Regions from separate parts of the Delftia sp. WSY_16 genome, predicted to be linked through region 1. Evidence: predicted binding sites of a transcription regulator. Region 1 holds the regulator's gene; each other region holds the start of a gene.
What was found. Region 1 encodes LexA, which represses DNA repair genes until DNA is damaged. Its sites were predicted from a motif close to ACTGTATNNNNATACAGT; they were not measured.
Positions count from the first base shown of each region.

Region 2: a site for LexA is predicted at 5,692-5,709, ahead of ACF8O7_RS16190 (VRR-NUC domain-containing protein). Genes of this name have one in related genera too.
Region 3: a site for LexA is predicted at 1,390-1,407, ahead of ACF8O7_RS10185 (DNA topoisomerase IV subunit B). Genes of this name have one in related genera too.

Region 1 covers NZ_JBICKS010000040.1:271,150-278,849, reverse strand. Annotated here, with positions in the region: gene ACF8O7_RS20980 (biopolymer transporter ExbD) at 1-61, shown strand, start outside; gene lpxK (tetraacyldisaccharide 4'-kinase) at 75-1,091, shown strand; gene ACF8O7_RS20970 (Trm112 family protein) at 1,156-1,338, shown strand; gene kdsB (3-deoxy-manno-octulosonate cytidylyltransferase) at 1,392-2,186, shown strand; gene adk (adenylate kinase) at 2,443-3,099, shown strand; gene ACF8O7_RS20955 (asparaginase) at 3,190-4,179, opposite strand; gene lexA (transcriptional repressor LexA) at 4,278-4,952, shown strand; gene ACF8O7_RS20945 (hypothetical protein) at 5,115-5,522, shown strand; gene ACF8O7_RS20940 (MFS transporter) at 5,606-6,787, opposite strand; gene ACF8O7_RS20935 (helix-turn-helix transcriptional regulator) at 6,929-7,700, shown strand, end outside.
Region 2 covers NZ_JBICKS010000030.1:160,390-168,089, forward strand. Annotated here, with positions in the region: gene ACF8O7_RS16170 (monovalent cation:proton antiporter-2 (CPA2) family protein) at 1-706, shown strand, start outside; gene ACF8O7_RS16175 (VOC family protein) at 740-1,129, opposite strand; gene ACF8O7_RS16180 (energy transducer TonB) at 1,196-1,549, opposite strand; gene ACF8O7_RS16185 (helicase C-terminal domain-containing protein) at 1,629-3,983, opposite strand; gene ACF8O7_RS16190 (VRR-NUC domain-containing protein) at 3,980-5,656, opposite strand; gene ACF8O7_RS16195 (DUF2191 domain-containing protein) at 5,812-6,024, shown strand; gene ACF8O7_RS16200 (hypothetical protein) at 6,151-6,858, opposite strand; gene ACF8O7_RS16205 (Com family DNA-binding transcriptional regulator) at 6,868-7,329, opposite strand; gene ACF8O7_RS16210 (helix-turn-helix transcriptional regulator) at 7,432-7,700, opposite strand, start outside.
Region 3 covers NZ_JBICKS010000019.1:169,510-177,209, forward strand. Annotated here, with positions in the region: gene ACF8O7_RS10185 (DNA topoisomerase IV subunit B) at 1-1,356, opposite strand, end outside; gene ACF8O7_RS10190 (MFS transporter) at 1,527-2,753, shown strand; gene ACF8O7_RS10195 (hypothetical protein) at 2,755-2,904, shown strand; gene ACF8O7_RS10200 (bifunctional 2-polyprenyl-6-hydroxyphenol methylase/3-demethylubiquinol 3-O-methyltransferase UbiG) at 2,972-3,541, shown strand; gene dapA (4-hydroxy-tetrahydrodipicolinate synthase) at 3,617-4,513, shown strand; gene bamC (outer membrane protein assembly factor BamC) at 4,555-5,667, shown strand; gene ACF8O7_RS10215 (hypothetical protein) at 5,874-6,164, opposite strand; gene ACF8O7_RS10220 (cupin domain-containing protein) at 6,550-7,680, opposite strand.

The DNA of each region.
Region 1 (7,700 bases):
CCGCGCCGGACTGTCCCAGATCACCTTCGCCACGCAGACCTCGGCCAGCGCCGGGCGCTGAAGTCAAGGCCGCCATGCCCCGGACTGGTCCTGCGCCCTCAGCCCGGGGGCTTCGCGCGGCCTGGCGCCGCCGCGGTCCGCTGGCCTGCGCGCTCCTTCCCCTGTCCCTGCTGTACCGTGCCCTGCTGGGCCTGCATCGGCTGCCATATGCACTGGGCTTCAGGCGTGGGGGCCAGGCCGGCATTCCGGTCATCGTCGTCGGCAACGTGATTGCGGGCGGCGCCGGAAAGACCCCCGTCACGCTCGCCCTGGCCCGCCATCTGCGCGATGGCGGCTGGAGTCCCGGCATCGTCTCGCGCGGCTATGGTCGCAGCACGGACGACTGCCGCGAAGCCCGTCCTGACAGCGCCCCCGCCGACGTGGGTGACGAGCCCGCGCTGCTGGCGCGTGCCAGCGGCGTGCCGGTCTTCGTGGCCCGCAAGCGCATCGAGGCCGTCCAGGCCCTGCGCGCCCGCCACCCGCAGGTGGATGTGGTCATCAGCGACGACGGCCTGCAGCACCTGGCCCTGGCCCGCGACATCGAGCTGTGCGTCTTCAATGACGACGGCATCGGCAACGGCTGGCTGCTGCCGGCCGGCCCGCTGCGCGAGCCCTGGCCGCGCCCCGTCACCGCCGTGCTGCATGCAGGCGCAGCCCCCGACACCGATGCCCCCGCGTTTGCCATGCAGCGCCAGCTGTCCAGCGAAGCCGTCAATGCCCAAGGCGAGCGCATCGCACTGTCCGCCCTGCGTGCGCAGCCCGTGGAGGCCGTGGCGGCAGTGGCCCGGCCCGAAGGCTTTTTCTCCATGCTGACCCGCGAGCAAGGCCTGACGCTGGAGCATGTCCAGGCGCTGCCGGATCACTATAATTTTGAGAGCTTCCAGCGCCTGGGGCGCAACGAAGACCCGCTGGTCTGCACCGAAAAAGATGCCGTCAAGCTGTGGCGCACCCATCCCCAGGCCTGGGCGGTTGCGCTGCAATTGCAGCTGCCGGCGGATTTCTGGGCGCTGCTGGATGAGCGGCTGCAGGCACTGCGCCCCTGCCCCGCCTGACTATCATCTCCGTCTCGGCTGGCTGCCACGGCCCGCCCTTTCCCTTCAAAACACAGGATCCGCCATGGACGCCAAACTTCTCGAACTGCTGGTCTGCCCCGTCACCAAAGGCCCGCTGCGCTTTGACCGCGAGCACCAGGAACTGGTCTCGCGCAGCGCGCGCCTGGCCTACCCGGTGCGCGACGGCATTCCCGTGCTGCTGGAAACCGAGGCCCGCACGCTGGACGACGACGAGATCGAGGACTGATTTTTCCCATCACCTGCGCCGCCCCACGCCTTCGCCTCACTCCTGCACGCACCATGTCCTCCGCGCCCTTCACGGTTCTGATTCCCGCCCGCCTGTCTTCCAGCCGCCTGCCGGGCAAGCCCCTGGCCGACATTGCAGGGCTTCCCATGGTCGTGCGCGTGGCACAGCGCGCCAGCCGCAGCGGCGCCGCACGGTGCGTGGTCGCAGCCGATGACGAAAGCATCCTCGCCGCCTGTGCCGCGCATGGCGTGGCGGCCGTGCTCACGTGCAACGACCATGCCAGCGGCAGCGACCGACTGGCCGAGGCCTGCGCGCTGCTGGGTCTCGATGGCGATGACATCGTGGTCAATGTCCAGGGCGACGAGCCGCTGATCGCCCCCGAACTCATCGACGCCGTGGCCGCCCTGCTGCCCCGGCAACCTTCGGCCAGCATGGGAACAGCGGCGCATGCCATTGACAGCCTTGCCGACTTCGTCAACCCGAACGTGGTCAAGGTCGTCTGCGATGCCCAGGGCATGGCCCACTATTTCAGCCGTGCGCCCATTCCCTTCGCACGCGAGCATGCGGACCAGGCATGGTGGGAGACGGCATCGGCAGCGTTGGGCCACCCCGGCTTCGCACCGCTGCGCCACATCGGCATCTACAGCTATCGCGCCGGCTTCCTGCGCAGCTTCCCCCAGCTTTCCCAGGCACCCACCGAGGCACTGGAGGCCCTGGAGCAGTTGCGTGCGCTGTGGCACGGCCACCGCATCGCCGTCCATGTCACACCCCATGCACCCGGCCCTGGCGTGGACACGCGCGAGGATCTGGAGCGGGTGCGCGCCCAGCTGTCCAACCCGCCGGCCTGAATCGGCCGGCCGCTGAAAACGCACAAATGGCGATGCCGGGCATCGCCATTTGCAGCAACACCGCCCATGCGGTTTTGTCGGACAGCAAAACGCAGGTTTTGGCGATTGCACAGGCGACAGTTTTGCCCCGTGCGTGTAAGCCAGTGTTGGCCCTGTGCGTGCTATCCTTGCCCGCGACAAAAATATGACGCATGGACTGTCCGCCCCGGTGGGCCGATCCGGCAGACAAGAATTTCTACTCTCCTCAAGGACTTCCATGAAACTGATTTTGTTGGGCGCACCCGGCGCCGGCAAAGGCACGCAAGCCGCTTTCATCTGCCAGAAGTACGGCATTCCCCAGATCTCCACCGGTGACATGCTGCGTGCCGCCGTCAAGGCCGGCACGCCCCTGGGCCAGCAGGCCAAGGCCGTGATGGACGCCGGCCAACTGGTCAGCGACGACCTGATCATCAATCTGGTCAAGGAGCGCATTGCCCAGCCCGATTGCGCCAACGGCTTCCTGTTCGACGGATTTCCCCGCACCATTCCCCAGGCCGACGCCATGAAGGCCGCCGGCGTGAAGCTGGACTACGTGCTCGAGATCGATGTGCCCTTCGATGCCATCATCGAGCGCATGAGCGGCCGCCGCTCCCACCCCGCTTCGGGCCGCACCTACCACGTCACGTTCAACCCGCCCAAGGTCGAAGGCCTGGACGACGTGACCGGCGAGCCGCTGGTGCAGCGCGAGGACGACAAGGAAGAAACGGTCAAGAAGCGCCTGGACGTCTACAGCAGCCAGACCCGCCCACTGGTGGACTACTACCGCGCCTGGGCCGAGAAGGAAGCCGCAGCAGCCCCCAAGTACCGCGCCATCAGCGGCCTGGGCTCGGTGGAAGACATCACCCAGCGCGCCCTGGCAGCACTGGCTGAATGACGCAGGCCATGCGCCAGACCCCAGAAAAGCACCCGCCGGGTGCTTTTTTGTTGCCCGCCTGCATCTGAAGCGCCGGCGACGCCCGGAGGATCAGTCGCGCGGCTGCGCGGCCAGCGCCAGCATCATGGCAATCCGCGCCTTGGCCACGGGCAGTTGGACCAGATCGGCCTCTGCGGGGTCCGTGCCAAGCCCCGAGGCAACGGGCAGGCCTTCGGCGCAGCGCGTGCCCCGCCAGATCCAGACGCCTTTGTCGCGCGCACGCAGCAAGGCCGCTTCCATGCTTTCGTGAACGGTCGCATTGCCCGTGCCGGCCACCACGATGCCGCGCACGCCTGCGGCCACCAGCGCATCCACGCCGCAGGCTCGCGCCAGGGCACTGCTGAACACCACCTCGACCCAGGGCAGCTCATCCAGCGCCAGCAGGTCAGACAGCGCGGGAGCGGAAATCACCATCCGCGCAACGGGGGCGACCGGCGTGACCGGCGCATCAGGCACCAGCCAGCGCACGCGTCCTTCCTCCACCACGGCCTGCGGGCCACCTTCCATGGAGCGCATGGCCTGCAGTCGGTAAGGGTGGACTTTTTGCACCTGGGCCGCCGCATGCACTTCGCCGCCGGCCACCACCCACACACCGCTGCGCCCGCCGCTGGCGGCCACGGTCACGGCATCGCGCAGATTCTGCGGTCCGTCGGCCAGCAGGGCCGTGGCCGGGCGCATGGCGCAAGTGAGCACGATGGGCTTGGTGGCAGGCAGCAGGCTGTGCAGCAGCCAGGCCGTCTCTTCCAGCGTGTCCGTTCCATGCGTGATCACCACGGCGCGTGTGTCCGCATCCTCCAGCGCCTGCGTGCAGGCACGCAGCAACGCGCGCCACACGGGCCAGTCCATATCCTTGCTGTCCACCTGCGCGATCTGCTGCGTCTGCACAGGCCCCAGCGCCTGCTGCTCCAGATCCGGCACGGCATCGAGCAGCGACTGCACCGTGATCTGTCCGGCCTTGTATCCCACTGCCTGCGACTGCGAATCCGCCCGGCCGGCGATGGTGCCGCCCGTGCCAAGAATCACCAACTTTGACTGCCCCACTTGCACCTCTTGGAAAACTGGTTAAAAATACAGATACTGTATAAATCATCAGATGACTTCTCTGCCTGTCATCTGAATTCAAGGACCGGACGCACGCCATGCTCGACCATCCCAAGCTCACCGCCCGCCAGCAACAGATCCTGGACCTGATCCAGGCCGCCATCTCCCGCACGGGCGCGCCCCCCACCCGCGCGGAAATCGCCAACACGCTGGGCTTCAAGTCCGCCAACGCAGCAGAGGAACATCTGCAGGCCCTGGCCCGCAAAGGCGTGATCGAACTGGTCAGCGGCACCTCCCGCGGCATTCGCCTGCGTACCGACACCGTGCGCAACATCAATGCCGCACGCGGCACCAGCTTCGGGCTGCCGCTGTCGGCCCTGGCGCCGCTGATGCTGCCGCTGGTGGGCCGCGTTGCGGCGGGCTCGCCCATTCTCGCCCAGGAACATATCGACCAGACCTATTCCGTCGAACCCAGCCTGTTCCAGGTCCGCCCGGACTATCTGCTGCGCGTGCGCGGCATGTCCATGCGCGACGCGGGCATCATGGACGGCGATCTGCTGGCCGTGCAGTCCGCGCATGAAGCCCGCAACGGGCAGATCGTCGTGGCACGCCTGGGAGATGAAGTCACCGTCAAGCGCCTGCGCCGCACCACGCAGGGCGTGGAGCTCCTGCCGGAAAACCCCGATTACCCGGTGATCCGCGTCGCTCCCGAAGAGGCCTTTGCCATTGAAGGCCTGGCCGTGGGGCTGATCCGCAACAGCATGTCCATGTAAGCCGGACGGGCAGCCCTGCACGGGTTGCCACCCCCTATTTCATGCACCGCCCAGGTGGTAGGCGCGAAGCCTTGCAGCTTCGCCCTTGGCGGAGCTTTGCCCGCAAACCGCAATCCTGCCTGTGTCCATGCCTCTTTGAAATACGCCAACAGGAGTCGTCACATGGGATTCGCTCTGCCAACACTGTCTTCTCTGTCCTTCCTGCGCCTGGCACAGGGCATTCGCCTGCCCGCCGCCGCCATGGAGCCCGCCATGCGCACCATCCAGCCCGAATCGCCTGTGCAATCCGAGCAGGCGACCATCCTGTCCTTCAGCAAGGCACGCCGCCGCAGCCAGCAGCGGCGCAGCAAGTCAGCACGGCTGCCAGAACACAGGGATGCGCAGCTGCTGCTGCCCCTGCAACCCGAACTGCCCTCCCTTCCGGCAGATCAGGCCCTGCCTTCGGGTCTGCGCATCATCCAGCGCTCGCCGCAGGAGCAGCCCGAATGCCTGTTCATCTCGGGCCGCATGGCCGATGTCTGTGCCGCCCTGGAACGCATGGAAGCGCACGGCGCGCAGACACCGGCCTGAGGTCGCCCTGAGACCAACCCGTCCACCCGGTCTGCGAGAGCCCGGGCCTGTCTCTTGCCTTGCCCAGCGGCAGGGGCTGCGCATCAGGCCCTGACAGCCGCCGGTGCAGCACTTCCCTCGCTGCGCCGATTGCGCATGCACCACGCCTGCGCCGCGGCAACGCACAGAATGCACAGCACGACGCTCAACGAAAAACGCAGTCCGCGCGCATCGGACAGCATGCCGAACAACGGCGCCACCATGCCACCCATCGACATGGCCAGCCCCAGGGTCAGCCCGCTGGCCGTGGCCTGGTTGCGCGGCAGATAGTCCTGGGCCAGCGTGACCTGGGCGGCAAACGGAAGAAACATGCACACGCCCAGGGCCATGGTGCAGGCCAGCGCCATCCATGGCGTGGAGGCCAGGGCCAGGGCCGCCAGAGCAGGCAATGCCAGCAGGTAGCCGGCGCGGATGGCCTGCATGCGCCCCCGGCGATCTGCAAGCGTGCCCCCCAGCAAAGTACCCACCGCCGCAGCGGCTGTGAATGAGGTCAGCGTGGCCGCTCCCATGAAGTCCGAGCCGCCCAGCTCGCGCGTCACGAACATGGGCAGGGTGGACAGCACCGTCACATAGGGAATCGACCAGCAGACGATGACCCCGCACAGCAGGAAGAAGGCGCGCCAGTGGTTGGCGGGCAATTCGCCCTGCGCCACGGCCGGGCGCCGGGTGGCGCAATGGTCCTTGGCTCCATCCCGCCAAGTACAGGCATACCAGAGCACCAGCATGGCCGCTGCAGGCAGGGCCAGCATCCAGCTGCGGTGCAAGGCGCCTGCGCCCACCACGGCCGCAGCCAGCATGGGAGCGAACGATGCTCCCGCCGTTCCGCCCACCGAAAACACGCTCATCGCCTTCTGCGAGCTGCCGCCCGCCATGCGGGCCGCCACCGTTGCGGACGGATGGTAGGCCGCGATCCCCAGGCCGCACAGCACGGCAGCCAACCAGCTGACCCAGTAGTCCGGGCTCATGCCCACCAGGGCCAGGCCCAGGGCGGCCACCACAAAGCCGGCCGGCACCATCCAGGGCCGTGGCGACCGGTCGGCATACAGGCCGAACAGCGGCTGGACCATGCTCGACAGGCCCGTGGCCGCCAGCATCAGGCCGCTGGCTTCCGTATAGCTGTAGCCGCGCTCCAGCACCATGAAGGGCAACAGCGCAGGAACCAGTCCCTGGTAGAGGTCGTTGATGGCATGCGTGCCCGTAAGCAGCCCCAGACGTGCGCGGTTCATGCCCTGCCTCCTGTCACGTCCGTCATTCTCGAAAGGGAAATCATCTCCATACCTGCCACTTTCCTGCGGATTGAAAGTGGGTCATCGTAGGAAGTGCATGATCTGCATTCCTGCTACGAAGCAACAACAATCGTCGAGAAAATGACAACCCGGCAAAGTGGCCCACTTTCCCATGCCCGCACCCGCGCCTGCCTGGATGACGTGCCTGCGGCCGCTCCATTGCCCCCGCACGGCGAGCACACGGCCCGCCCGGTCGTGGCCTTTGCCACAGACATGGCGGCCGGCGCTGCCATCGCACCGCATGCCCACCGCCGCGGCCAGCTGCTGCATGCCACCGAGGGAGTGATGCTGATCCGCGCGGATTCGGGCAGTTGGGTCGTCCCCCCGGGATGCGCCGTCTGGGTTCCACCACAGGCCCTGCACGCCATCCACATGGCCGCCGGCCCCGTGGCCATGCGCACCGTGTTCGTGGAGCCGGGGCTGCGGCCCGGCCTGTGGCAAGACTGCCGAGTGATGCAGGTCACGCCCCTGCTGCGCGAACTCGTGCTGGAGGCCATCGAGCTGCCCATGGACTACCCGCTGGGCGGCAGGGAGGAGCGTGTCATGCAGTTGATCCTCGACGAAATGGAGCGCGCCCGCGCCCTGTCCTTGCACGTGCCCATGCCCCGGCATGGCGCCCTGGCCGCCTGCTGCCGCAGCTTTGTGGACGACCCATCGCAGGACGCCGGCCTGGCCAGTTGGGCACAGCGGCTGCACATGCATCCCCGCACGCTGGCACGCCTGTTCCTGCGCGAGACCGGCATGAACTTCGGCGCATGGTGCCGCCAGGCCCGTCTTCTGCTCAGCCTGCCCCGGCTGGCCGCTGGCGCCTCGGTCCTGGAAGTGGCGCTCTCCCATGGATACGACAGTCCCA
Region 2 (7,700 bases), on a different contig from region 1:
GGTGCATGCCAACATGACGGCCATCGTCGTGCTGTCCATGGCCATCACGCCGCTGGTGGTGGTGCTGCACAAGCGCCTGGCCGGCGCCCAGGCCGTGTCGCTGGACGGCGTGGAGGCGCCGCAGGACCTGCGCGGCAACGTGCTGGTCATCGGCTTCGGCCGCGTGGGCCAGATCGCCAGCCAGGGGCCGCTGGCGCATGGGGCCAGACTGTCCATCATCGACAACGACCCCGACGTGATCCGCAACGCCGAGCCCTACGGCTTCAAGGTCTACTTCGGCGACGGCGCGCGCGCCGACATCCTGCATGCGGCCGGCGCCAGCCATGCCAGCGCCATCCTGGTCTGCGTGGACAGCAAGGCCGCCGCCACGCGCATCGTGGAGAATGTGCGCCACGAATGCCCGCACGCCCGCCTCATCGTGCGCGCCTATGACCGAGAGCACGCGCTGGAGCTGATCCAGAAGGACGCCGACCATGTCGTACGCGAGAGCTTCGAGTCCGCCCTGCTCATGGGCCGCCACGCCGTGCTGGCCCTGGGCGCCACCGAGGACGAGGCCCGGACGCTGGAGTCCGAAGTGCGCGGCCGCGACACCGAGCGCTTTGCGCTGGAGACCGCCGGCGGCACCTTTGCGGGGCGCGCGCTGCTGCTGGGCAATATCGAGCGCATCGATCCGCCCCGGCACGACAAGCCCACCGCCAGGGACTGAGCGCGCAAGGGCCGCAGGGGCCGCAGGCCCCGCTCAATGCCGCTGGTTGATCTGTATGAGATTGCCGCAGGTGTCGTCGAACACCGCAATCGTGACCGGCCCCAGATGCGTCGGCGGCCTGGTGAAGCACACGCCGGCCGCGCTCAGGCGCTCGTACTCGGCCTGCACGTCGTCCACGCCGAAGAAGGTGGCCGGCACGCCGTCGGCATGCAGGGCGGTCTTGAACGGCCTGGCGGCCGGGTGCATGTCGGGTTCGAGCAGCAGCTCCACGCCATCGGCATCGCCGGGCGATGTCAGGGTGAGCCAGCGCGCGTCGCCGCCCATGGGAATGTCGTGCTTGAGAACGAAGCCGAGCACGTCGCGGTAGAAGGCCAGGGCCTTGTCCTGGTCGTCGACGAGCACGCTGGTGATGACGATCTTCATGGAATGCTCCTTGTGTCGCTGCGCAGGGCACGCACCGGGTACACACCTGCCACCACCGGCATGCCGCTATTTCAGCAGGAAGGTGACGGGCACGCGCGTCCACATGCTGTCCGGCACGCCGTCGCGCGTGCCGGGGACAAAGCGCCACGTCCGCACGGCGTCCAGCGCCTCCTGGTCGAGCAGAGGATAGCCGCTGCTGTCTGCCACATCCACGGCCAGTGCCTTTCCGCTGGCGCCCACCAGAACCCGCAGCACCACCTTGCCTTCCTGCTCCAGCCGCCTGGCTTCCTTGGGATAGGCCGGCATCTTGTTCTCGCTGGCCTGCCTGTCAGGCACAGGCTGCACCACGCCTGCCGCAGCCGGGCCGCCGGCCAGCAGGCCCAGGGTCAATGCAAGGATGGCGCAGCGCATGCGGGGCATTCGGAAGGCTCCTGGATGGGGGCGGGATGGGGGACTGGATGGGGATGGGATGGCAGTCGCGGACTGGTGCGGCCCCGGATCATCGCATGCCCTCCACCCGCCACCAGCGCGGCAGCAGCGCCTGCACCTCGCCGCGCCGATAGCGGTCGTCGATGAGAAAGACCACGCCGCGGTCGCGCTCGCTGCGGATGACGCGGCCTGCGGCCTGGACCACCTTGCGCAGGCCCGGGTAGAGATAGCTGTAGTCATAGCCCTTGTCCGCGCCGAACTGGCGGTCCATGGCGCGCTTCATCTCTTCGTTCACGGGATTGACCTGGGGCAGGCCCAGCGTGGCCACGAAGGCGCCGATGAGGCGCTCGCCGGGCAGGTCCACGCCCTCGGAGAACGCCCCGCCCAGCACGGCGAAGCCCACGCCCTGACCGGCTTCGGTGAAGCGGGCCAGGAAGGCCGCGCGGCCCTCTTCGTCCATGGAGGGGGTCTGCAGCCAGACCGGCAGATCGGGATGGGCACGCTGCAGGCATTCGGCCACGCGCTGCAGGTAGTCGAAGCTGCTGAAAAAGCACAGGTAGTTGCCGGGCCGGCGCGCGTACTGCGCGGCCACGAGATCGGCGATGGGCCGCAGCGAACGGTCGCGGTCGCGGTAGCGCGTGGAGATGTGGCCGGCCACCTGCACATCGAGCTGGTCGGCCTGGAAGGGCGATTCGGCCTCCAGCCAGTGCGTGCCTTCGGGCAGGCCCAGGATGTCGCGGTAGAAGTGCGGCGGGCTCAGCGTGCCCGAGAACAGCACCGAGGCATGGGCCGCCGCATGGCGTGCCGCCAGGTGGGGCGCGGGCACCACGCAGCGTATGCACAGCGTGGATGCCGGCGTGCGACGGGGGCCTGGGCGCCCGGGCAGCAGGTGGACATCGAACAGCGCATGGCCGCCGAACTGCTCGGCCAGCGCCATGAACTGCAGCGCCTCCCAGTAAAAATCCAGCACGGGGTCGCCGGGCAGCATGGGGCTGTCGGCATTGGCGTCGGCGATGGCGGCCACGGCGCGCTGCGCGGCGCCCAGCAGGCCTGCGGGCACTTCCTCATGGGCCTGGTAGCTGGCGGTCTGCTCCCTGTTCAGCGCACTCCAGCTTCGGCTGAACCGGTCCAGCGCCTTGCGCACGGCACCGGTGGCCGACTTGCGGGCGGCCGCCAGTGCGAACTGCGACAGCTCGGCCGTGTACATGCGGCGCGCGCGCTCGAGCAGGTTGTGGGCTTCGTCCACCAGCACGCCCACCTTCCATTGCTGGGCCTGGGTGAGCGCGTACAGCATGGCGGCGCTGTCGTAGAAGTAGTGGTAGTCGGCCACGACCACATCGCTCCAGCGCACCAGTTCCTGGGCCAGGTAGTAGGGGCAGATGTCGTGCGCCAGCGCCACGGCACGCACGGCAGGCGGGTCCCAGGGCACCTGCTGCAGCGCGGCGGCGCGCGCGGCGGGCAGGCGGTCGAAGAAGCCGCGCGCCAGCGAGCAGGAGTCGCCGTGGCAGGCCTTGTCGGGATGCTCGCAGGCCTTGTCGCGCGCCAGGATGGCGAGCACGCGCAGCCTTGCGGGTGGCGAGGGTGGCGAGGGCGGAGGTTGTGGCGCAGCCGGTTCCTGCGGCGGTGGCTGGTGCTGCTCGGCGATCTGCCGGTTCACGCTGGCCAGCGCCTGCAGCGCCAAGCCATGGCCCGTGCCCTTGGCCGTGAGGAAGAACAGGCGGTCCAGGCCCTGGTCCGGCATGGCCTTGAGCATGGGGAAGATGGTGCCCAGCGTCTTGCCGATGCCCGTGGGCGCCTGCGCCATCAGGCACTGGCCGCCCTGCTGCGCGCGCGCCACGCGATAGACGGCCACGGCCAGCTCGCGCTGGCCCGCGCGAAAGCCCTGCATGGGAAAGCGCAGCGCGGCCAGCGCCGCCTCGCGCGTCGCGCGGTGGGCGGCCTCGCTGCGCGCCCAGTCCAGGAACAGCGCGCATTGCTGCTCGAAGAAGGCGCGCAGCGTGGCCGCGTCTTCCTCCTGCACCAGCACGGTTTCCTCCGAGTTGCCCACGTTGAAATACACCAGGGCCACGCGCAGCCGCTGCAGGCCGCGCGCCTGGCACAGCAGATGGGCGTAGATGCGCGCCTGGGCCCAGTGCAGGGCGCGGTGGTGGGCGCGCACGCCCTCGATCTGGCCCCGGTAGGTCTTGATTTCCTCGAGCTGGCCAGCCCCGGCGTCGAAGCCGTCGGCGCGGCCGCGCACGCGCAGGTCGCCGTATTCACCGGCCAGGCTGATCTCGGTCTCGTAGTCCTTGCCCCTGCGCGACTGCACCAGGCTGTGGCCGGCCATGCCCTCCAGTGCGCTGGGCGCGGGCGTGAAGCGCAGGTCCAGGTCGCCCGCGCGCGCCGTGAACTCGCACAGCGCGCGCACGGCCACGGTGTAGCTCACGCGGCCTCTCCCAGCGGCTGGCCGCGCCACTGCACATGGCACACGCGCACGGGAATGCCGTGCTCGGCACAGTACTGCAGCCAGCGGATCTGGTTGTCCTGCAGCTTGTCGCCGGGGGCCTTGGCCTCGACCAGTTCGTAGCGGCGCTCGGCCGGCCAGAAACGCACCAGATCGGGAAAGCCCGTGCGGTTGGCCTGCACGTCGCGCAGCAGCCGCGCAAAGAACAGCTTGAGGTGGGCGGCCGGAATGCAGTCCAGCGCCAGCGCAAGCAGCGGCGCGCTCAGCGTGCCCCAGAACACGAAGGGCGACTGCAGGCCCTGCTTGTCGGCATGGCGCTGCACGATGACCTCGCGCCAGCTGCCATCGTCCAGATGCGCCAGGCATTCCTCGAACAAGGCTGCGCGCCGCTGCACGAAGTCGGGCGCGGACAGGTCGGCCGGGCCGCTCTGGAACGGGTGGAAGAAGGCGCCCGGCAGCGGCGCGAAGATGGCCGGCCAGCACAGCAGGCCGAACAGCGAGTTGATGAGCGCGTTCTCCACGTAGAACACCGGCGCGGAGTCGCTGTGCCAATGGTCGCGCAGCACGTATTCGACCGATGCGGGCCGCGCCGGCAGCTCCAGCTCCACGTCCATGCGCATCTGCGCCACCACGGGCGCCAGCGCCGCCGCACGCCCGCGTGCGCCCTGCCCCAGGCTGCGGCGCAGGCGCGGCAGCATGCGCGCCACGCGCTGTAGTTCCTCGTCGCTCTCGGGCTGGGCCTGGGCGGCCTGGGCCAGCGCCATGGCATCGGCAAAGCGCTCCATGCGCTCGTACACACGCATGCGCCGGTGGCGGGCGCCGGGGTAGCGGCTTTGCGCATAGGCCTGCTCGGCACGCTCCCAGTCCTGCATGCGTTCGCAGGCCTGGCCTATGCGCAGCAGCACCTTGGCGCGGCGCTGCTCCAGCCAGGCATTGCCGCTGGCGCAGCCGGCCACCTGCTGCAGCAGCGCATCGATCTCCACGCCCTCATCCAGCGCCGCGCGGCAGGCCTGCAGGGCCAGGTAGCCATCGACATCGTCACGCGACTGGAAGGCCCGTGACGCCGCATCGAAGGCCACGGCCTCGTAGCGGAACACGCCCAGGTCGGCCAGCACGAATTCCGACCAGTCCTGGTAGAGGTTGCCGAAGAACATCAGCCGAAAGCGCTCGCACAGCGCGCCCACCATCACGCGCCAGGCGGCTTCGCCGGCTCCGACGCCCTGGGGCTGCCACTGCGCATAGGGCCTGGGCGCCTCGTGCAGGGGCTGCAGGGCCTGCAAAAGCTCGGCCTTGCGCAGGCCTGAGTGAACGGGTGCGCCTGCGAACAGCTGCAGCAGCTCGGGCTTGGTGTGCAGCGCAAACAGCTCCTCCAGCGCCATGGGGTGGTCCGCGTCCAGCCAGCCAAGATCCAGCAGGGGCGCGGCCGCGTCAGCAATGGCGGGAATCTCTTCATACACCAGCTTGCCGGCCCGAAACCAGGGCCCGCGCCGCATCAGCAAACGCACCATCAGCGCCTGCGAGGGCTGGGGCAGCTGCGTGAAACGGGTGAGGAATGCCTGCTCGGGCGCGTCCAGCAGATCGCCGTAACGCTGGCCAATCCAGTCCAGCGCGCGCTGGAAGTTGTGCAGGTAGTAGAAGCGGTGGGGAGGGAGCATGGGCCTGGCAGATCGGGCAGCCAGGCCGCTCGAAAACTGTATCTTTATACAGTCATCATAGCAAAACAGGAGTGACCACTTCGGAGGGAAGCGCGCTTGTCTGCAGGCTGGCGCAAGCCCAGAATTGCATCTGTTTTGATGACAGAGGGCCCGCCATGCGGATCACCGTGACGATCGACGATGCCTTGTACGAAGAAGCCCTGAAGATGTTGGAGCCAGGCATGGACGAGGCAGATCTGTTCCAACAGGTCCTCAGAACTTTCGTGAGGGTGCAGGCAGCCAAACGCCTCGCAGCACTTGGCGGCAGGGCAACCGATATGCCGGACTCCCAGGAGATTGCGTGTCGCTGGCCCTCGCCTACAGACTAGCTTTCCACCAAAGGCAGCACGATGCGCAACGCATGGCAGCATGCGTATTGACCACTCCCTGCCAGAAGGACCAGGGCATGGCGGCGATACGGCCACACGCTGCCCTGGAACCCGCTCTCAGATCACTTACGGATTGGCTATCACCTCGTCAGCATCCGACCAATAGCTGATCAGGCGTGTATAGACAAAGCCGGCGGCAGGCTTGTTGGGATCACTGATGCTGAACAATACCACCTTGCCTGCGTCACGGGAGTCATAGTTGGCCGAGTAATCCGACCAGAAGGTTGGCAGGCTGAATACGGTCTGGCCCGTACTCTTGTCCGTTGCCCGGACTGCGTGGCCGATGCTGCCGTTCTTGGAAATGCTTTCGATCACCAGTCGATACCAGCGCAGTTCCTCGAGCTTGGCCTCGCCGATGGCACCACGCGGATATTGAGCGGACGGACGATGGTGCGAGTCACCGTTGTCCTTGGTGTTGGTGATCTCAATTTCCTCAAGCGCCACGCTGCCTGGCGAATAGCCCCAATTGCCCGCAATGACAGCACCGCCACGGTTGTCACCCGCCACACTGTATGAGCCTTTGTGCCTGGCAATGATGCCCATGTGGCAAGCGGCCAGATAGCCATCGCTGAAGCGCACATCCATCACGATGGTGTGGCGGTTGTTGGCAGGGTTGTAGTTGGCAGGACGCCCCGTGTTGTCGAACACGAGCGCATGCGGATTGATATGCCGCGAATCGTAAACAAGAGGGAAACCCGTCGTGCTTTTGTACTGCTGGATGTTGTCCGGCGGCATGTACTGATCCGAGACGAGAACCTTGGAAACTTGAGCCATGGAGGCCTCCTATTCAATGGATGGAGTCGAAGGCGCTCGGCGGCACTCGGGTGGGGGGTTCGCTTGGACCCTCAGGGAATTCAACGTGCCGCAACGCGGGCACTTGATGTTCAGTAGCTGAAAGACGCCCATGGCGAGCTTTCGATTGCAGTTCGCGCATCTCACTTCCTGCTCCATGCGCTGCCTCACTGCAATGGTTGAAACAACATGCCGTCGGACACCAGAAATGGCAACGTACCGCCGCTGAGAAGGACGGCGTTGAAGCCGACAGGAGAGCAACTGGCAAAACAAAACATGAGGCCTCGGCACAGTGGATTTCAGGAAGTCCGCCGTATGGCTTGGGCGGACTTTTATTGTGCTGGCGCGAAACCTGTAGGTAAAACTATGCCGGACGTAGCTGCACCGCTTACGTCGAGCAAGCCTGTGGTCGCGAGACAGCCGCCTGCACGCGCTGGCCCAGCGGTTTGGCATTGCCTGCCGGAGCGTCTTGCCGTAGGGCCGGTTTCCCTGCTTCTCGAAGGGCTGGCCCCGCGCACGGCGCACGCGCGGGTTCGCACAAGCGCGCGACACGCGCTAGAAATCCGGACTGCGCATCCTCGACAAGGCGTCCTGCCGATTGGCGGCTCCCAGCTTGCGGTAGATGTTTTCCAGGTGCCGCTTCACCGTGCCTGCACGCAACTCCAGCATGGTGGCGATTTCTGCGTTGGTGTTGCCGTTGGCGACCCATTGCAGCACTTCACGTTCGCGCGGGCTCAGCACGTCGGCAGCCGGCGAGCCCGGTGAGAGCGCCTGCCATGCCGCCTGGCTGATTCGCTGCTGCTGGCTCAGGCGCCGCCACTGCG
Region 3 (7,700 bases), on a different contig from region 1:
CTGGGTTTCCTTGTCGCGTCCCATCTTGGCGCTGCCGCCGGCCGAGTCGCCCTCGACCAGGAAGACCTCGTTCAGGCTCAAGTCGCGGCTTTCGCAATCGGTGAGCTTGCCGGGCAGCACGGCCACGCCCGAGCCCTTGCGCTTTTCGACCTTCTGGCCCGCCTTCTGGCGGGTCTGGGCGGCCTTGATGGCGATCTCGGCCAGCTTGCGGCCCCATTCCACATGCTCGTTGAGCCACAGCTCCAGCGCAGGGCGAACGTAGCCGCTGACCAGGCGCACGGCATCGCGCGAGTTCAGGCGCTCCTTGATCTGGCCCTGGAACTGCGGGTCCAGCACCTTGGCATTGAGCACGTAGCTGGCGCGCGCGAAGACGTCGTCAGGCATGAGCTTGACGCCCTTGGGCAGCAGCGAATGCATCTCGATGAAGGCCTTGACCGCCTGGAACAGGCCGTCGCGCAGGCCGCTGTCGTGCGTGCCGCCGGCCGTGGTGGGGATCAGGTTGACATAGCTTTCGCGCAGCGGCGCGCCATCCTCGGTGAAGGCCACGCACCAGGCGGCGCCCTCGCCTTCGGCAAAGCTGTCGTGGTTGCGGTCGGCAAAGCCCTCGCCTTCGAACAGGGGGATGACGGCCTCGCCATGCAGGCTTTGCTGCAGATAGTCGCGCAGGCCGCCCTTGAACTGCCAGGTCTGGGTGTCGCGCGTCTTCTCGTTGACCAGGGTCACCGACACGCCGGGCATGAGCACAGCCTTGCTGCGCAGCAGATGCATCAGCTCGCCCATGGGCAGCTGGGAGGATTCGAAGTAGCGGGCATCGGGCCACACGCGCACGGTCGTGCCCTGCTTGCGCTCGCCCGCGGCCAGCGGCCGCGATTGCAGGGGCTCGACCACGTCGCCGCCCGAGAAGGCGATGGTGGCCACCTTGCCCTCGCGGTGGATGCAGGCCTCAAGGCGCGTGGCCAGCGCATTCGTGACCGAGACGCCCACGCCATGCAGGCCGCCCGAGAAGCTGTAGGCGCCGCCTTTGCCCTTGTCGAACTTGCCGCCCGCATGCAGGCGGGTGAAGACCAGCTCCACCACGGGCGCCTTTTCCTCGGGGTGCATGCCGAAGGGGATGCCCCGGCCGTCGTCCTCGACGCTGTAGGAGCCGTCGGAATGCAGGGTGAAGCGGATTTTCTTGCCGAAGCCGGCCAGCGCCTCGTCGGCCGCGTTGTCGATCACCTCCTGCAGCACATGCAGGGGGTTGTCGGTGCGCGTGTACATGCCGGGACGCTGCTTGACGGGCTCCAGGCCCTTGAGCACGCGTATCGAGCCTTCGGAGTATTCGCTGGCGGAAGTGGGAGATGGTTTGACTGCCATGGGGGCGGATTGTAGTGCGCGGCCCGGCTCAGTGCTGGATACATTCACAGTCATTGACATTGACTATCCCGAAAAGGCCAGTGCCGCCAAGGGCTACGAAGTGCCGCGCTGGCGCATGGGCGACCCATGCGTCGCAGCGCAAAACCCGGAGTTTCGCTAAAGTTTGCCGCATGCACAAAAACAACCAACCCATGTCCATGGTGCAGATACTGCTGTGCGGGGGCGCAGTCGTGACGCTGTCCATGGGAATCCGGCACGGCTTCGGCCTGTGGCTGCAGCCCATCACCCAGGAGATGGGCTGGACGCGCGAGTCCTTCGCGCTGGCCATTGCCATCCAGAACCTGTCCTGGGGCGTGCTCGGCATCTTCGGCGGCATGCTGGCCGACCGCTTCGGCGCCTTCCGCGTGCTCCTGGTGGGCGCGCTGCTGTATGCGCTGGGCCTGGCCGGCATGGCCATGGCGCCCACGACAACCTGGTTCGCCCTGACGGCCGGCGTGGTGATAGGCGCAGCCCAGGCCGGCACCACCTATGCCGTGATCTACGGCGTGCTGGGCCGCCAGATTCCCGTGGCGCGGCGCAGCTGGGCCATGGGCGTGACGGCGGCGGCGGGCTCCTTCGGCCAGTTCTTCATGGTGCCCGTGGAAGGCAGCCTGATCTCGAACTTCGGCTGGTCCAACGCCCTGCTGCTGCTGTCGCTGTGCGCCCTGATGATCATTCCGCTGGCCTTCGGCCTGCGCGAGCCGGGCTTCACGGCCGGCAATACCCGACCCGTGCGCGACCAGAGCGCGGGCCAGGCCGTCGCCGAAGCGCTGCGCACGCCCAGCTTCGTGCTGCTGACGGCCGGCTACTTCGTCTGCGGCTTCCAGGTGATGTTCATCGGCGTGCACATGCCCAGCTACCTCAAGGACTACGGCCTGGCACCGCAGGTGGCCAGCATCTCGCTGGCGCTGGTGGGGCTGTTCAACATCGTTGGCACCTACGTGGCCGGCAACCTGGGCCAGCGCCTGCCCAAGCGCTACCTGCTGTCCACCATCTACTTCACGCGCTCGGTGGTGATCGTGCTCTTCCTGCTCGCGCCGCTGACGCCCTGGTCGGTCTACATCTTCTCGGCCGCCATGGGACTGCTGTGGCTGTCCACCGTGCCGCTGACCAATGCCACCGTGGCCCAGATCTTCGGCGTGCAGCATCTGTCCATGTTGAGCGGAATGGTGTTCTTCAGCCACCAGGTCGGCAGCTTTCTGGGTGTCTGGCTGGGCGGCTATCTGTATGACCACACCGGCAGCTACCAGGTGGTCTGGTACCTGGCCATCGGCCTGGGCGTGGCCGCCGGCCTGCTGAACCTGCCGATACGCGAAGCCCCGGTGGCAAGGCCGCGTGCGGCGCAGGCGGCGGCCTGACATGACGACAGCCACCACGCCCCGCCCACAGCTGCTGCGCAGGCTGGCGCTGTGGGCCGCCGTGCTGCTGGTGCTGGGCCTGGTCTTCATGCTCTATCTGCAGCCCGAGTTCATGCTGGGCATGGCCGACCAGCTCTGGGCCTGCTTCTGAAATTGAAGCGCGGCAAAGGCCTGGCGGCACAATGGCGGCCGCTTTCAATTCATTTCCGAAATTTCACATGCACGCAGCCACGCCGCCTTCGCCCTGGATCCAACGCTGGTCGCATCTTCTGGCACCCGAGGCCACCGTGCTCGACGTGGCCTGCGGCCCTGGCCGCCACATGCGCTGGTTCCATGCACGCGGCCATGCAGTGACGGGCGTGGACCGCGATGCCCAGGCCCTGGCCGGCCTGCAGGGCGTGGGCGAGCTGCTGTGCGCCGACATTGAAAACGGCCCCTGGCCCCTGCCCGGCAGGCAGTTCGGCGCCGTGGTCGTGACCCACTATCTGTGGCGCCCGCTGTGGCCGGCGCTGCTGGGCAGCGTGGCCCCCGGCGGCGTGCTGCTGTACGAAACCTTTGCCCAGGGCAACGAGGCCTTCGGCAAGCCTTCCCGGCCCGATTTCCTGCTGGCGCCCGGCGAGCTGCTGCAGGCCTGCGCGGGCTGGCACATCGTGGCCTACGAGCACGGCCAGCTGGGCGAGCCCGATCGCGTGGTCCAGCGCATTGCGGCACTGCGCCCCGATACAACAGGCCGGGAACCCGTGGCCATGCTGGCGCATCAGAAGGCGTCAGGCTCTGCAATCGCCTGAATCCCTACAGGCGACCGCCTTGGGCCTGCCTCCGACACTCGTTAGAATGATCCTTTCCCGTTTTTTCTTGCGGACATGACATCCTCCTCCGTCGCTCTCACTGGCAGCATCGTTGCCCTCATCACGCCCATGCACGAGGACGGTAGTGTTGACTACCCGGCGCTGCGAAAACTCATCGACTGGCATGTGGCCGAGGGCACGGACTGCATCGGCGTGGTGGGAACGACAGGCGAATCCCCCACCGTCAACGTGGAGGAACACTGCGAAATCATCCGCGTGTCCGTCGAGCAGGCTGCGGGCCGCGTTCCCGTGATGGCAGGCTGCGGCGCCAACAGCACGCACGAGGCCATCGAGCTGGCCCGCTACGCCAAGAAGGTCGGTGCCGACAGCCAGCTGCAGGTCGTGCCCTACTACAACAAGCCCACGCAGGAAGGCCAGTACCAGCATTTCAAGGCCATTGCCGAAGCGGTGGGCGACCTGCCTGTGGTGCTCTACAACGTGCCCGGCCGCTCGGTGGCCGACATGCAGCACGACACCGTGCTGCGCCTGGCGCAGATTCCCGCCATCATCGGCATCAAGGAAGCCACGGGCAACATCGAACGCGCCCAGTGGCTGATCCGTGAAGTGCCCGAAGGCTTCGGCGTGTACTCCGGCGATGATCCGACCGCTGTGGCACTGATGCTGTGCGGCGGCCACGGCAACATCAGCGTCACGGCCAACGTGGCGCCGCGCCTGATGAGCGATCTGTGCAAGGCGGCCCTGGCCGGCGACGTGCGCACCGCCATGGACATCCAGATGCGCCTGATGCCTGTGCACAAGAACCTCTTCGTCGAGGCCAACCCCATTCCCGTCAAGTGGGCCGCAGCCCGCCTGGGCCTTTGCGGCCCGGCCATGCGCCTGCCGATGACACCCCTGAGCAAGAATCTGGAAGCCACCGTGGAAGCCGCCCTGAGCTCCGCTGGCCTGCTGTGAGGCGCCCCGCCCCACCGACCGAACGCACCAAGGATATTCGCGTGAAACAGCCCATTGCACGTCTGAGCCTGCTGAGCCTGGCCATCGGCCTGACAGCCTGCACGACCACGTTCCAAGAGAGCAAGATCGACTACAAGAGCGCCGGCAAGCAGCAGGCGCCCACCCTGGAAGTCCCGCCAGACCTGACACAGCTGTCCACGGACTCCCGCTACGCCGTGCCCGGCGGCGTGGTCTCCGCCGCCGCCATGGAAGCCAACTCCAAGGCGCAAAAGCCGGCAGAGGGCCGAACGGCCACCGCCGCCCTGGGCGATGTGCGCATCGAGCGCAATGGCGAGCAGCGCTGGCTGGTGATCAAGCGTCCGGCCGACCAGCTGTGGGAGCCCGTGCGCGACTTCTGGCTGGAAAACGGCTTCATCTTCACCACTGAAGACCGCCAGCTCGGCATCATCGAAACGGATTGGGCCGAGAACCGCGCCAAGATCCCGCAGGACGTGATCCGCAAGACGCTGGGCAAGGTCTTCGATGGCCTGTACTCCACCAGCGAGCGCGACAGGTTCCGCACCCGCCTGGAGCGCTCGGCCGACGGCTCCACCGAGGTCTACATCACGCACCGCGGCATGCAGGAGGTGTACACCAGCGCCCAGAAGGACCAGACCATCTGGCAGCCGCGCCCCTCCGATCCGGAACTGGAAACCGAATTCCTGCGCCGCCTGATGGTCAAGCTCGGCGTGAGCCAGGAGCAGGCCGACGCCGTGGCCAAGGCCAACACCACCACGGCAGCCGCCACCGGCAGCGTGCGCATGGAATCCGCCAACGGACAGCCCGTGCTGCAGATCGACGAAGGCTTTGACCGCGCCTGGCGCCGTGTCGGCGTGGCCCTGGACCGCACGGGCTTCACCGTGGAAGACCGCGACCGCAGCCGCGGCATCTACTTCGTGCGCTATGTGGCGCCCGATGCCAAGGTCGAGCCCAAGGGATTCTTCAGCAAGCTGTTCAGCCGCTCGCCCGACGCGGCCGCGCCGGTCAAGTACCAGATCCAGGTGCGCAGCGAGGGCGACAAGTCCACGGTCACCGTGCTCAACACCCAGGGCCAGCCAGAGACCTCGGCCAATGCCCAGCGCATCGTGCGCGTCATCACCGACGACATGAAGTAGGCGATCCTCACGTCGGGATTAAGGCGGCAGCCCTCGCCTGCAGCCACCGCGCATTCACTTGCCGGTGGCTTTTTTGCATCCGGGCCGTCGTGCATAAGCCATGGATTTGCATGACCGGGCCCCGGTGGACGAAAAAAAACCGCAGCCCGAAGGATGCGGTTTTTTCGCAGCACAAGCCTAAGCCTGTGCCATCGGCGAAGGCCGGATTACTGCTTGGTGGCTTCCTTGGCGGCAGCGTCGGCAGCCGCCTTGGCGGCGTCTGCAGCAGCGCCTTCAGGAGCAACCGCTGTAGGTGAAGCTGCGTCAGCGGCGGGCGCTGCGGGAGCAGCTGCGTCGGCGGCGGGAGCAGCAGGAGCGGCTTCTGCGGGAGCGGGAGCTGCCGGTGCGGGAGCTTCAACAGCAGGAGCGGGAGCGGGGGCCGGAGCCTCTTCCTTCTTGCCGCAAGCGGCCAGAGCTGCAGCAGCGATCACGGTAGCCAGGATCAGAGAGTTCTTCATCACAGTTTCCTAGAGAGTAGGTAAGAAGACAGTAAACAGGAGGGCCCCGCCATTGCGACGCCGGATGCAGGCAACCGGAGCGCTACGGCCAAGCCGCGTCAAAACATTCATTTGACTCGCGTCAGATTATAGGGAGGTTTTCCCGAAGCTGACCGAAACTGACAGCCTCAGAACAATTCCGCACAAATCCTCTTGCAAAGTCCGGATGGGGCAGTGGATTGACTGCCTTGACATGCACTGTGTAACAAAAGCAGGTGGCTGTCAATTTACTGACGGACTCAAGACAATTCTTTACAAATCTAACGAAGTCCGCCCTTGTTCAGCAGCACGCTGTCAACAGTGAATGCCCGAACTTAGCATGCCTGTGGCGCAGCGTCTACCCGGTTCAGGACAGCTTGCCGCCACGCACCCAGCCTGCGTCAAACCACGAGGACAGCAGCTCCAGCGCATCGTCGCTGGCCTTGGCCAGATCGGTGCGCGACAGCGCGCGCGTGTCGGCCAGCTTGCGCATCAGCGTGGCATCGCGGCCACCGGCCAGATAGCTTTCTCCGTTGATGAAGATGTGCCTGGCGTCATACATCATGCGGGTGCGGCGGTCCAGGACCACGCTCTCGAACATGCCGTTTTCCTCGCCATGCTCGAACCACACATTGGCCTTGGGCTCGGTCATGTACTCGCCCAGAGCGCGCTCCAGCGCCAGCGGCTCGGCCAGCGCGCGTTCCAGCGACTTGCGGGCGAAATCGTGCAGGCTGGCGGGAATCTCGCCCGGGGCTTCGACGGCCGGCTGGTCGGGATCGCGGTAGACGACCGGCACTTCGGGCTCATCGGGCTCGTCGGACATGCGCAGCAGCAGCTCGCGGGCCAGCTCGTCGCGCGCGGGCGAGCGAAAGCCGATGGAGTACGTCATGCACTCGCCTTCGGCGATGCCGTCATGGGCCCACTTCGGGGGCAGGTAGAGCATGTCGCCGGGCTCGAGCACGAATTCCTCTTCCGGCTCGAAATGCGAGAGCACCTTCAGCGGCACATCGGGCTGCAGCGACAGGTCCTTCTGGCGGCCGATGCGCCAGCGCCGGCGGCCATGGGCCTGCAGCAGGAAGACGTCGTAGCTGTCGAAATGCGGGCCGACGCCGCCCTGGTCGGTGGCAAAGCTGATCATCAGGTCGTCCAGCCGCGCCTCGGGCACGAAGCGGAACTGCTGCATCAACTGGTGCACGCCGTCGTCGTGCAGGTCCACGCCCTGCACAAGCACGGTCCAGCCGGGCTTTTGCAGCGAAGGCAGGCTGCGGCGCGACAGCGGGCCGTGGCTGAGCTTCCAGCTGCCGCCGTCGTGCTGCTGGATCAGGCGCGATTCCACCCCGTCCTCGCCTGCCATGGCCAGCAGCCTGGCGCGCGGAATCAGGGGCTTGAAGCCCGGGATCGCCTGGCGCACCAGCAAGGGCTTCTTGTGCCAGTGGCGGCGCATGAATTGGGAAGCGGTAAGCCCGCCCAGCAGGGCAAGCGGGGTGTTGGTGTCCATGGAATGGTCCGAAATGAGCA